4 regions of the Pseudomonas sp. UF-293 genome follow, and region 1 is predicted to be linked to each of the others. Evidence: predicted binding sites of a transcription regulator. Region 1 holds the regulator's gene; each other region holds the start of a gene.
The links. Region 1 encodes FliA, which starts transcription of late flagellar genes. Its sites were predicted from a motif close to CTAAAGTTTNNNNNNNNNNNGCCGNTAA; they were not measured.
Positions count from the first base shown of each region.

Region 2: the regulator FliA is predicted to act here: its motif matches at 1,565-1,592, upstream of AC4IHP_RS09950 (methyl-accepting chemotaxis protein).
Region 3: the regulator FliA is predicted to act here: its motif matches at 1,792-1,819, upstream of AC4IHP_RS18000 (methyl-accepting chemotaxis protein).
Region 4: the regulator FliA is predicted to act here: its motif matches at 1,455-1,482, upstream of AC4IHP_RS05300 (methyl-accepting chemotaxis protein).

Region 1 is NZ_JBSICA010000035.1:6,506-9,713, reverse strand. Features, by position in the region: gene AC4IHP_RS24505 (protein phosphatase CheZ) at 1-231, opposite strand, end outside; gene AC4IHP_RS24500 (chemotaxis response regulator CheY) at 250-621, opposite strand; gene fliA (RNA polymerase sigma factor FliA) at 789-1,529, opposite strand; gene fleN (flagellar synthesis regulator FleN) at 1,526-2,356, opposite strand; gene flhF (flagellar biosynthesis GTPase FlhF) at 2,473-3,208, opposite strand, start outside.
Region 2 is NZ_JBSICA010000006.1:218,518-221,725, forward strand. Features, by position in the region: gene AC4IHP_RS09950 (methyl-accepting chemotaxis protein) at 1-1,489, opposite strand, end outside; gene AC4IHP_RS09955 (hypothetical protein) at 1,771-2,025, shown strand; gene AC4IHP_RS09960 (lipocalin family protein) at 2,055-2,624, shown strand; gene AC4IHP_RS09965 (formimidoylglutamate deiminase) at 2,746-3,208, opposite strand, start outside.
Region 3 is NZ_JBSICA010000017.1:47,918-51,125, forward strand. Features, by position in the region: gene AC4IHP_RS18000 (methyl-accepting chemotaxis protein) at 1-1,728, opposite strand, end outside; gene AC4IHP_RS18005 (hypothetical protein) at 2,094-2,621, shown strand; gene AC4IHP_RS18010 (GNAT family N-acetyltransferase) at 2,668-3,208, opposite strand, start outside.
Region 4 is NZ_JBSICA010000003.1:116,219-119,426, forward strand. Features, by position in the region: gene AC4IHP_RS05295 (glycerate kinase) at 150-1,289, shown strand; gene AC4IHP_RS05300 (methyl-accepting chemotaxis protein) at 1,594-3,208, shown strand, end outside.

The DNA.
Region 1 (3,208 bases):
CTCGGCCTGCGGCATGTGCGGATCGATCTGGAAATTGACGATCGCACTGTGCAGTTCACGTGTGAGCTTGCCCACTTCCTGATACAGGCCGCGGTCACGGGTCTGATTGAGCTCATGGATCAGTTGCACCGCGTCGCCGAACTTGCCTTTTTCAAGGCTCTCGACCAGTTCGACCGCGTGTTTTTTCAGGGTCGATTCGAAATCGCCCTGTGATGATTCGTTATGCTCCATAGCTCCCCCGCGCATTCATCAGCCGATGCGTTCGAAAATCTTCTCGATTTTGTCTTTCAACGCTTGAGCCGTGAAAGGTTTGACCACGTAACCGTTCACACCGGCCTGAGCGGCCTCGATGATCTGCTCGCGCTTGGCTTCAGCAGTCACCATCAACACCGGGAGGTGCTTGAGTTTTTCATCGGCGCGCACGTGACGCAGCAGGTCGATACCGGTCATGCCAGGCATGTTCCAGTCCGTTACCAGAAAGTCGATGCTGCCGCTGTTGAGCACCGGAATGGCAGTGGTGCCATCGTCGGCCTCGACGGTGTTGGTGAACCCAAGATCGCGCAGCAGGTTCTTGATGATCCGCCGCATCGTTGAGAAGTCATCAACGATGAGGATTTTCATGTCTTTGTTCAATTCGACCTCCAAGCAGTCTTAAACGCGCCCAGCACCTGGACGCGCCACTTCAATCAATCGGCATAGCACTCGAAGTTTGTCTGGAGCACAACGGATCGAGACCGGCGCCGTTCATCACCGCACCAGCCTCGTTTCGCAGTGTCCCCACACTGCCTTCAGCGCGCTCGCCACTCCCCCAAACGCCCCCGCAGACGGGCCGCGCACTGGCTGTGTAACTGGCTGACCCGCGATTCACTGACGCCAAGGACTTCACCGATTTCCTTAAGGTTCAGCTCTTCGTCGTAGTACAGCGCCAACACCAGTCGCTCACGCTCCGGCAAATTGGCAATCGCGTCCGCCAGCGCCGCCTGGAAGCGTTCATCTTCCAGATCGCGTGACGGCTCCATATGAGCACTCGCGCCATCCTCGTGCAGCCCTTCGTGTTCGCCGTCCTGCAGCAGGTCGTCGAAACTGAACAGGCGACTGCCCAAGGTGTCATTCAGAATCCCGTAGTAATCGTCGAGACTCAATTGGAGTTCGGCCGCAACCTCGTGATCTTTAGCGTCACGGCCGGTTTTAGCTTCAATCGAGCGAATCGCGTCGCTGACCATCCTGGTATTACGGTGAACCGAGCGTGGCGCCCAGTCACCTTTGCGCACTTCATCGAGCATCGCGCCGCGGATTCGAATGCCCGCGTACGTTTCGAAACTGGCGCCTTTGCTGGCGTCGTATTTGGTCGAGACTTCCAGCAAACCGATCATCCCGGCCTGGATCAGGTCTTCGACCTGCACGCTTGCCGGCAGGCGCGCCAGCAAGTGATAGGCAATGCGCTTGACCAGTGGCGCGTAGCGCTCGATCAATTCGTATTGCGCGTCACGCGCCGACTTTTTGTAAAGATTCATGCCACTGGCGGTCATATCACAGGCCCTGCGGTTTGCTGCACGAGACGCTCGACGAAAAATTCCAGGTGCCCGCGCGGGTTGGCCGGCAGCGGCCAGGTGTCGACCTTCTGGGCAATGGCCTTGAAGGCCAGCGCGCACTTGGAACGGGGAAAGGCTTCGTAGACGGCGCGCTGCTTCTGCACCGCTTTGCGCACGCTTTCGTCGTACGGCACGGCGCCGACGTATTGTAGGGCGACGTCGAGGAAGCGATCCGTGACCTTGGTCAACTTGGCGAACAGGTTGCGCCCTTCCTGCGGGCTCTGCGCCATGTTGGCCAGCACGCGGAAGCGGTTCATGCCGTAGTCGCGGTTGAGCAACTTGATCAGCGCGTAAGCGTCGGTGATCGAAGTCGGCTCGTCGCAGACCACCAGCAACACCTCTTGCGCGGCGCGTACGAAACTGACTACCGAGTCACCAATGCCCGCAGCGGTGTCGATCACCAGCACGTCGAGATTGTCGCCGATGTCGCTGAACGCCTGGATCAGGCCAGCGTGTTGCGCCGGGCTCAGGTGCACCATGCTCTGCGTGCCGGAGGCCGCCGGCACGATGCGAATCCCGCCCGGGCCCTGCAACAGCACGTCGCGCAGTTCGCAACGGCCTTCGATGACGTCGGCCAGTGTGCGCTTGGGTGTCAGCCCCAGCAGAACGTCGACGTTGGCCAGGCCCAGGTCGGCGTCCAGCAGCATGACCCGACGGCCAAGCTCTGCCAGCGCCAGCGACAAGTTCACTGACACGTTAGTCTTGCCGACGCCACCTTTGCCGCCGGTCACCGCGATCACCTGTACGGGATGCATGCTGCCCATGTTATTTCTTTACCTTGTCTTGCATAGACGGAGGCCACATTACTGGCTGCGCGTTCACGATCGGAACAATGCGTGGCAGACCATCGATGTAGGTACAAAAACTGTTCATGATTACCTCAGCCAACCTGCTTGGTCGGGCTGTGATAGATATCAGCGAACATGTCAGCCATGGCTTCTTCGCTGGGTTCTTCCTGCATTTGCACGCTGACGGCGCGGCTGACCAGTTGATGACGGCGCGGCAGATGCAGATCATCCGGAATCCGTGGGCCATCGGTCAGGTACGCGACCGGCAATTCATGACTGATCGCCAGGCTCAACACTTCGCCGAGACTGGCCGTTTCATCCAGTTTAGTCAGGATGCAACCGGCGAGCCCGCAACGCTTGTAACTGTGATAAGCGGCGGTTAGAACCTGTTTCTGGCTGGTGGTTGCCAGGACCAGATAATTTTTTGAGCGAATGCCACGCCCGGCCAGGCTCTCGAGCTGCATGCGCAACGCCGGATCACTGGCTTGCAGCCCGGCAGTATCGATCAAAACCACGCGTTTGCGTAGCAGTGGATCCAATGCCTGCACCAGCGACTGGCCGGGATCGACGTGCGTCACCGGCACGTTGAGGATGCGCCCGAGGGTTTTCAGTTGTTCCTGCGCGCCGATGCGGAAGCTGTCCATACTGACCAGCGCAACATTCTGCGCGCCGTACTTGAGCACATAACGCGCGGCGAGCTTGGCCAGCGTGGTGGTCTTGCCCATGCCGGCGGGGCCGACCATGGCAATCACACCGCCCTCTTCCAGCGGCTCGACTTCCGGTACGGCAATCATCCGCGCCAGGTGCGCCAGCAGCATGCGCCAGGCC
Region 2 (3,208 bases), on a different contig from region 1:
CGGCGAAACCGCGTCCGGCTTCACCGGCGCGTGCAGCCTCGATGGCGGCGTTGAGCGCGAGCAGGTTGGTCTGCTGGGAAATGCTGGTGATCACCTCGAGAATCTGGCCGATGTTCACCGTGTTGCTGTTCAGCGTTTCGATGTTGCCGCAGGAGTCGCTGATTTTTGCCGACAGTTGCTGCATGGCCTGAATGGTTTTATCCACGACCTGCTGGCCATCGACCGCCAGGTTGCGCGCGTCACTGGAATGTTGCGAGGCGAGGGCGGCGTTCTGGGCGATTTCCTGGGCGGCGGCACCAAGCTGATTGATCGCAGCGGCGACGCTGTTGGTGCGGCTGGCTTGCTGGTCGGAGTTGTACATCGACGAGTTCGAGGCAGCGACCACACGCAGGGCGACTTCGTTGACCTGGCCGGTGGCCGAGGATACTTCGCGGATCGACGTATGAATGCGCTCGACGAAGCGGTTGAACGAAGTGCCCAGCGCGCCGAATTCATCGTTGCCGTGAATCACCAGGCGCTTGGTCAGGTCGCCTTCGCCTTCAGCGATGTCATGCATCGCGCGGCCCATGGTCAGCAGCGGTTGCATCAGCACGCGAATCAGCATGCCGAGCAGGCCGATGATGATTAGTACGGCGATGACCATGGCGATCAGTGCCGAGGTGCGGAATTCGCTGAGCATCGAGAACGCGGTGTCTTTGTCGAGGACCAGCGCCACGTACCAGTCAGCCGAAGGCACGCCGTTGACGCGAGTAAAGGAAATCAACTGGGTCTTGCCGCCGAACTCGACTTCTTTCAGGCCCGGACTGACTTGAGGCGCGCCGTTCGGATAGGCCTCGGCCAGCGTTTTGAGCACCAGTTTGCTGTCCGGGTGGATGAGGATCTTGCCTTCGGCGCTGACGATGAACGCATGACCGTGGCCGCCGAAGTTCAGCGAGTTGATGATCGCGCTGACGCTGGTCAGATCAATGTCGGCACCGGCGACGCCGAGCATCTGGCCCTGACGTTGTACCGGGGTGGCGACGGTGATCACCAGTTTGCCCGACGAGGCGGCGATGTACGGTTCGGTGACGATGGTCTGTTGTGCGCTGTTGGCCGCTTTGTACCAGCCGCGCGCGCGTGGATCGTAGTCCGGCGCACGGTTGCCGGCAGGCACCGAGAACATCACGCCGTCAGCGCCACCGAAATAGCTGAGCTGGAAATTGCCGGTGTAGGCGGGCAGGTCGATGATGCGCTTCAGGCTGGCGGGCGCGTTGCCATCGACTGTGACCTGCTGCGACAGCGATTGCAGCAATTGAATGCGGCTTTCCAGCCAGGTCTGGATGTTGCTGGTGGTCAGGCTGCCCAGCTCCTGCATGGTCGCTTCGGTGCTGCTGCTCAAAGCCTGACGCTGGCGATAGTCGTTGAAGAAGATGAAACAGGCGAACGCAACGGCCACCACAAGGGCAGCAGCCAACAGGATTTTGTGGCTGAATTTCATGTTTCTGGTCATCGAATGAACTACCGCGAAGGGGCTGGTCAAGAAAGGGCGGCAATTTGCCATATTCGGCAGCGTTGCGCTGCTCTTATTTCGACCGCGCCGCGCCAAAGATTAGGCGCTTGTGGGGAAAGTCGACGAAATGCTCGACAGCTTCACAAAGTTTCTGATTTATCGGCAAAAGTCAGACAGGCGGGCTGATAAATAGGCAATTGAGCACGGAACCAGATGACACTTTTCTCTTCTAAGCTTCTGGTTGGCACCATGCCATCCCCCCTCGTTCCAGGAGTTTCACCATGTCGCTGCGATCTATCGCCCTGCTGTCGTTTTGCGTGCTGTTGGCCGCATGCAGCAAGGTCAATCAGGAAAACTACTCCAAGCTCTCGGCCGGCATGGCCAAGTCCGAAGTGGAAACCCTCCTCGGCAAGCCCACCGATTGCTCGGGCGCGCTCGGTATGTCCAGCTGCACCTGGGGCGACAAGAACAGCTTTATCAGCGTGCAATACGCCGGTGACAAAGTGCTGATGTTTTCCGGCCAAGGCCTGAAGTAAACCGGGGCTTCGCGCCCACGGAGAAAAAAATGAAGCGGTTATTGCTGATCCTTTTTGCTGGCCTGGTACTGGCTGGCTGCGCCACTTCCGGCGTCGACCCGTTGGCGCCGAAGACCGTCAACAGCGTCAATCTCAAGCGTTATCAGGGAACCTGGTATGAACTGGCACGTTTGCCGATGTTCTTTCAGCGCCACTGCGCGCAATCCGAAGCCCACTACACCCTCAAGCCTGACGGTAACGTCGGCGTGCTCAACCGTTGCCTGACCCCGGAGTGGCAGTGGGAAGAAGCCAAAGGCACGGCTTATCCACAAGTGCCAGGCAAGACCGACAAGCTCTGGGTCGAATTCGATAACTGGTTCTCGCGCCTGGTGCCGGGTGTGGCGAAGGGCGAGTACTGGGTGTTGTACGTCAGCGACGATTACAAGACCGCCATCGTCGGCGATCCGAGTCGCAAGTACATGTGGCTGTTGTCACGCACGCCAACCGTTAACGGTGTAGTGCGTGAAGAATTGCTGAGCAAGGCGCGTCAGCAGGGTTACGACACCACACGCCTGATCTGGCGCGCGTCGGATCGGCAGATGGCCAAGACCTCCAATTAAGCCTCGATACAAATCAACTGTGGGAGCGAGCCTGCTCGCGAAGAGGGTGTGTCAGTCGATATGAATGTTGACTGATACACCGCGTTCGCGAGCAGGCTCGCTCCCACAGTTTGGTTTTGGGTCAGCCCAGGAGATCGCGCAGGACCTGGGTGAATGCGCGAGCGCTGTGCTCTTCGCCGGCATGCCGTCCATCGCGCACCACCCACTGACCATTGACCAGCACATCGCGCACCTGTCGATCACCGCCAGCAAACAACCAGCGATTGAGAATCCCGTCCCCCGAAGCCGTCGCCAGATACGGATCGCTACCGTCCAGAACAATCCAGTCCGCGCGCTTGCCCACTTCCAGCGCACCAATCGGTTGCCCCAATGCCTGGGCGCCGCCATCCAGTGCCGCGTCATACAGCGTGCGGCCGACCATCGGTTGGTCCGCACCGTACAAGCGATTGCGCCGCTGATCACGCAGGCGCTGGCCATATTCCAGCCAGCGCAATTCTTCCACTACGCTCAGCGAGACATGGCTGTCGGAGCCGATGCCCATGCGCCCGCCTTGGGCGAGAAAATCTACTGCCGGGAAAATCCCG
Region 3 (3,208 bases), on a different contig from region 1:
TGCGGACTGGCAACTGGCCTGGGTATTTTCCATGGCGCTGACCGACGAACTCACGCCTTGGGTCAGACGGGTCAACATTTCGTTGATTTCCGAGGTGCTGGCCTGCGTTCGTGCGGCGAGGGCGCGGACTTCATCCGCCACCACCGCAAAGCCGCGCCCCTGTTCCCCGGCACGCGCCGCTTCAATCGCGGCGTTAAGGGCGAGCAGGTTGGTCTGCCCGGCAATCGCGCCGATGACGCCGAGGATTTCGGTGATGCGCTGGGCGTCCTGCTGCATGTTTTCAACTTTGTGTGTAGCGCTCGCCACTTCGTCGATCAGCGCGACCACGCTGTTGGTCGCTTCCCCGACCACGACGCGCGAGCGATCGGCGTTTTCATTGGCGCGCTGGGTGAACGCTGCGGTCTCAGCCGCATTCTGCGCAACGCTTTCGGCGGTGGAGCTCATTTCAGTAATCGCGGTGACAGTCTGATCGGTTTCCGAGGCATGACGCAGCAGAATCTGGCTGGTATGCGCCGAGGTGCGTTGCAGATTATCGAGGCTCGAAGCCATGGCGCCGGTGGCGTGGGTGACTTCGCCGATCATGTTCTGCAGATAGGCGATGAAGGTGTTGACCGAGTGACCGATGGCGCCCAGTTCGTCTTCGGCGCGAATGGTGATGCGGCGGGTCAGGTCGGCGTCACCGCTGGACAGCGAATCAATGTTGGCCTTCAGCGCTTTCATGCGCAGCACCAGTTTACGAATCGCGTAGACCTGCAACAGCACCAACAGGATCACCAGCGGAATCTGGATCAGACTCAGGCTGTTGAGCACGTCGTCGCGCTGTGCGGTGAGCATTTTGGTCGGCAGGGCGGTGGCGAGGAACCACGGTGTACCCTCGATAGGGCGCATGAAGAAGGTGGCGTCTTCACCGTTGTTGTCGAACTCGACACGTTGCGCTTTATCGCGGTTCTGCAGGCCTGTCTTGATCTGATTGATGAAGGTCGAGCTGGCCGCCAGTTCGCTGATGTTCTTCAGCACGATCGGGCCGCTGATGCGCGAGCTGTTGCTGATGATCTTGCCGTCAGCCTCGACGATGAGCATTTCGGCGTTGAGGTCTTTTTCCTTGCGGGCCACCAGGTCATTGAAGAAGCCCAGGGTCACGTCGATGGTCGACACGCCCCAGGCGCTACCGTTCTTGTAGATCGCCATGGCGCAGTTGGTGCGCGGCTCGGCACTGGCGTCGTCCTTATAGGCAGCGGCCCACGCGCACTGGCCGCGCGGAGTGGCCATGCCGCCCTTGTGCCAGCTCTGGTCGTAGTAGTTCGGTGCGGCGTCGCTGTTCCAGAAGGTGTTGACCTTGAGCTGACCCGAGGCGTCGCGATGCCAGAACGTGCTGAACTTGTTGCGCCCGGCGTCACGCTGGCCCGGCAACGGCCAGATGCCGCCGCCGAAGACTTTCAGTTCGCCGTACTGATCCACCAGCCCTGGCAGCACCACGTCGATGGCGGCGCTGTCGAGCAGTGGAATGGTCTGGGTGATGCTGCGTTGCTGCGCCTGCACCTTGTTCAGTTCGCCCTGAATCTGCACGGCCACTTCGGCGATGCGGTTGAGCACGACCTTCTCTTCGGTATCGCGCAGGGTTGGCGCGACCAACTGGCTGATGCCGACCACGGTCAGCACTGACAACAGCAGGATAAACAGAACCAGAAACAGCGTGTAGCGAGCCTGAATAGTGCGCAGTGCGGGCATGGAACTGATCCTTGAGCGGCGTTTTGTTTGAGGGCAGGAATAAAACAGGGCGGGTATCACAGCGTATCGTCGTTTCGGGCCGAAGCTTTAGGTACTGGCGTGCCGAAAGAAACGGGTAGCGATGACCGGTTGGTATCGCAATTGATACGTTCGCGACCGTTACTGCGCGACAGGCGCCTTCGTTACATGGTGATGACGGCTCTAGCGCAATGTTTGCAGGGGATGCGCTTTGTATCGTGAATGTACGAAAGTTGTAAAAAAGCGCACAAAAAGGTTGGTGCGATCAAACGAGGCGGCCGATACTTGCGCCCATTCAGTTTGTTGGAACAAGGACATTTCATGCTCATGGCACAAGGAATCCTCGCATGACGATCGGTTATACCGGCGCCTGGGAAAGCAAGGCGGGCGTAATGGTCCGTGATACCGGCGCGAAGAAACAGGTTTCGCAGAGCGTCAAGGTGCAGCAGATGCTCACGCTGGTCGGCAACGATCCGAACGCGCTGAACGTCGCCGAGATGGATAAGCAGGGGCTGCGCAAGCAGATCAAGGGCTTCGACCCGGCCAACGTTTCCGTCAAGCAATTGGGCAACCTCAGCGAGTTTCTGCGCGGGCGTGGGCTGATTTCTGAAATCACCTCGATCACCTTGCTCAATGCCGGCGACAAGTTCGACCGCTTCGGTGTGCAGAAAGACCCGGAGGCGAAGTTCAACGCGCTGGAATATTTTGCCACGCAGCTCGATGCCATCCAGACCAACAGTCTCAATGGCAACTACTACGGCAAAAGCCTGATTCCCGAATTCAAGAAAGCCATTTACGTCCTGCAAAACCTCAAGACTTACGGCGAAGGCAATGCCGCTGTGCCGTCAGACCAGGGCCTCAAAGCCAAGGCATAAGTCCGCGCCTCAGCGAGCGGGCTTATGCTTTATTACGGGTAGCCGATCAAAGCGTCTGCAGATCACGGCGCGCGATTTGCCGTTGCGTCCGAGCCTGCAGGTCTTGCATGTACGGGCAATGCAAGGCCAGTCTGCGCGGGCGGAAACCGCGATGGAACAACGCCAGCCAGCCGCCCTGATTGTCTGGCGCCGGCGCTAGACCGGTGAAGACAAAACCAATGGCGTCCAGACTGTGCAGATCCACTGCAAATTGTCCCGACAGTTGCAGGCGAATCGAAATCAGCCAATGCCCGGGCAGCGTGCGCAATTGGTTCAGCAGTTCCGGATCGAGTTTCTCCAGAAGCATTTCATGGCGATCGCCGTGTTGTTCAACCTGAACCGAGGCCCCGCGCCAGCGTCCCGCACTGGTTCCGATGCCGAACACGCTTGTCAGACGCTCCATCAAGGGCCGACAACTGGCTGGCCAGTCCTGCTCGGGCAACGGCCGCCGATAGCCATCGATCGCGCGAACGCCCAAAACGATCGACTCCGGCTTTTTGCAGCCAAAAGGCGAGCGGACATAGTCCGGTAGCAGTCCGGTGTTATGG
Region 4 (3,208 bases), on a different contig from region 1:
GAGCGAGCCTGCTCGCGAAGGGGCCGGATCATCCAATGCAAGTCTTTTGTGGAAATGAACAATAAACGCCGACGCCACTTGTGCAGCCGACCGGCGTCATCGCCCGCGACCGCTGGCAGCATGAACGCCATTGCAACCGGAGAATTCCCATGAAGATCGTCATCGCCCCTGATTCGTTCAAGGACAGCCTGAGTGCCCAAGGCGTTGCCGAAGCCATCGCCCTCGGACTTGCCCAGGTCTGGCCGCAGGCGACGCTGATCAAATGCCCGATGGCCGATGGCGGCGAAGGCACGGTCGAGTCGATTCTCGCGGCCTGCGAAGGTGAACTGCGCCGCACCCGCGTGCGCGGTCCGTTGGGCGCGCCGGTCGATGCTGCCTGGGGCTGGCTGCCGCACAACCACACCGCGATCATCGAAATGGCCGAGGCCAGCGGTCTGCAATTGGTCCCACCGGGGCAGCGCGATGCGTGCATCAGCAGCACCTTTGGTACCGGTGAGTTGATTCGTGCAGCGCTGGACGCCGGCGCGCAACGGGTGATTCTGGCGATTGGCGGCAGCGCGACCAATGACGGCGGTGCCGGGGCGATGCAGGCGTTGGGCGTGAAGTTGCTGGACGCGCACAATCAATCGTTGGTGCCCGGTGGGCTAGCCTTGGCGAATTTGGCGCGATTGGATTTGAGTGAACTTGATCCGCGTCTGGCCGATGTGCGTTTCGACATCGCCGCCGACGTCAACAATCCGCTCTGCGGTCCCCATGGTGCCTCGGCCATTTTCGGCCCGCAGAAGGGCGCGTCGCCTGCGCAGGTTGAGCAACTCGATCAGGCCTTGGGGCACTTCGCCGAACTCTGCGCGCAGGCGTTGGGCAAGGACGTGCGCGATGAGCCGGGCAGCGGCGCGGCGGGTGGACTCGGATTCGCGGCAAAGGCGTATCTCGGCGCACGGTTTCAGGCGGGCGTCGAGGTAGTGGCGGAACTGGTCGGGCTCGCTGAGGCGGTCGAAGGCGCGGATCTGGTAATTACCGGCGAAGGCCGTTTCGATGCGCAAACCTTGCGCGGCAAAACACCGTTCGGTGTCGCGCGGATTGCCAAACAGCATGCCGTGCCGGTGATTGTGATTGCGGGCACCCTGGGCGAGGGCTATCAGGAACTCTATCAATACGGTATCGACGCCGCATTCGCCCTGACCAGCGGGCCGATGAGCCTCGAACAGGCCTGCGCGCAAGCACCTCGGCTTCTGCGTGAACGTGCCAACGATATTGCCCGAGCCTGGCAACTCGCCGCCAAACGCTGATCGGCTTGCCTATGCAGGAGCTGTCGAGTGCAACGAGGCTGCGATCTTTTGATCCTGCTTTTAAAAGTCAAAAGATCGCAGCCTCGTTGCACTCGACAGCTCCTACCAAAGCCAGCGGAGCTGGGTAGATTGTTGTAACGTCCCGAAAAATATTTACCGCAGACCCGAAACCTTCCTCAAGCCTGGCCGATACAACGGTCAGGCGCACACATAACCACAACTCAGTGCCGCCGGACTGTCGCCCGCTATGGGCCAGTGCTCACGGCATGGACGCTCGTAGTTTCTTTCTTTCGAGAGTCCGACCATGTCCCTGCGTAACCTGAATATCGCGCCCCGTGCTTTCCTCGGTTTTGCCTTCATCGCCTTGCTGGTGATTGTCCTTGGCGTGTTTGCCGTCAGCCGCATGACGGTCATTCGTCAGGCGTCGGTCGACATGGACACCAACCAGTTGCCGAGCGTGACCCACCTCAGTGTGGTCACGGAAAACGTCCTGCGCATGCGCATTCTCTCGTTCCGTGTGCTGGTCAATCGCGAGCCGGCCAGCCTGCAAGAGGCAGAAACCCGCATCGCGGTGCTGGTCGACAAGGTGCGCAAAGCTCAGGCCAGCTACGCTGCGTTGCCGGCAGGTCCTGAAGAGCACGCCGTTTTCCAGACGTTTTCGACGACGCTCGATAATTACCTGCAAGCGCAGAACCAGATGCTCGAGCTCTCGCGCCAAGGCAATCTCGAGGCGCTGCGTGCGTTGATCAACACGCGCATCAAGGAAGGCACCGATCAGATGGGCGAGCAGCTCAACAAGCTGATCGGCATGAATACGGCCGGGGCCAGAGCGGCGGCCACTAAGGCCGGTGAAAACTATGACAGCGCCATCACCGGGATCATCATCGTCGCCGTGATTGCAGCGCTGGCCACCGTGTTGCTCGCCTGGTTGCTGACCCGCAGCATCGTCACACCACTCAACCGCGCCGTGCTTGCCGCGCAGACAATTGCCGGCGGTGACCTCAGTAAAGCCATTGAAGTTGACGGCAAGGACGAGCCGGCGCGCCTGCTCGAAGCTTTGGCGGCGATGCAGACCAACCTGCGCAAAACCATCGAGCAGATCGCCGGTTCCGCCACGCAACTGGGCGCCGCTGCCGAAGAACTCAGCGCGGTCACCGAAGAAGCGTCGCGTGGCCTGCAACAGCAGAACAACGAAATCGAACAGGCCGCCACCGCTGTCAACGAGATGACCGCCGCGGTGGAAGAAGTGGCGCGCAACGCCGTTTCGACTTCCGAGGCCTCCAATCAGTCGACCCACGCCGCCCGCGAAGGTCGCGATCAAGTGGTGAAAACCGTCGACGCGATCCAGACCATGACTCACGACGTGCAGAACACCGCGCAGATGATCGAAGGCCTCGCCGCGCAAGGTCGTGACATCGGCAAGGTGCTGGACGTGATTCGGGCCATCGCCGAGCAGACCAACCTCTTGGCACTCAACGCTGCGATTGAAGCGGCGCGTGCCGGGGAGGCTGGCCGTGGTTTTGCCGTGGTAGCTGACGAAGTGCGCGCCTTGGCCCATCGCACCGCACAGTCGACTCAGGAAATCGAAAAAATGGTCGCCGGCATCCAGAACGGCACCGGTGAAGCGGTTTCGTCGATGCAGCAAAGCAATCAGCGCACTCAGTCCACGCTGGAAATGGCCCGCGCGGCCGGTGTGGCGCTGGAGCAGATTACGCAATCGATTCACCAGATCAACGAGCGCAACCTGGTTATCGCCAGCGCTTCGGAAGAGCAGGCGCAAGTCTCCCGAGAAGTCGATCGCAACCTGGTCAATATTCGCGACCTCGCCACGCAATCGGCCGCTGGCGCCAACCAGACCAGCGCCGCGACCCATGAACTGTCGCGCCTGGCAGTGGATTTGAACGCCATGGTGGCGCGTT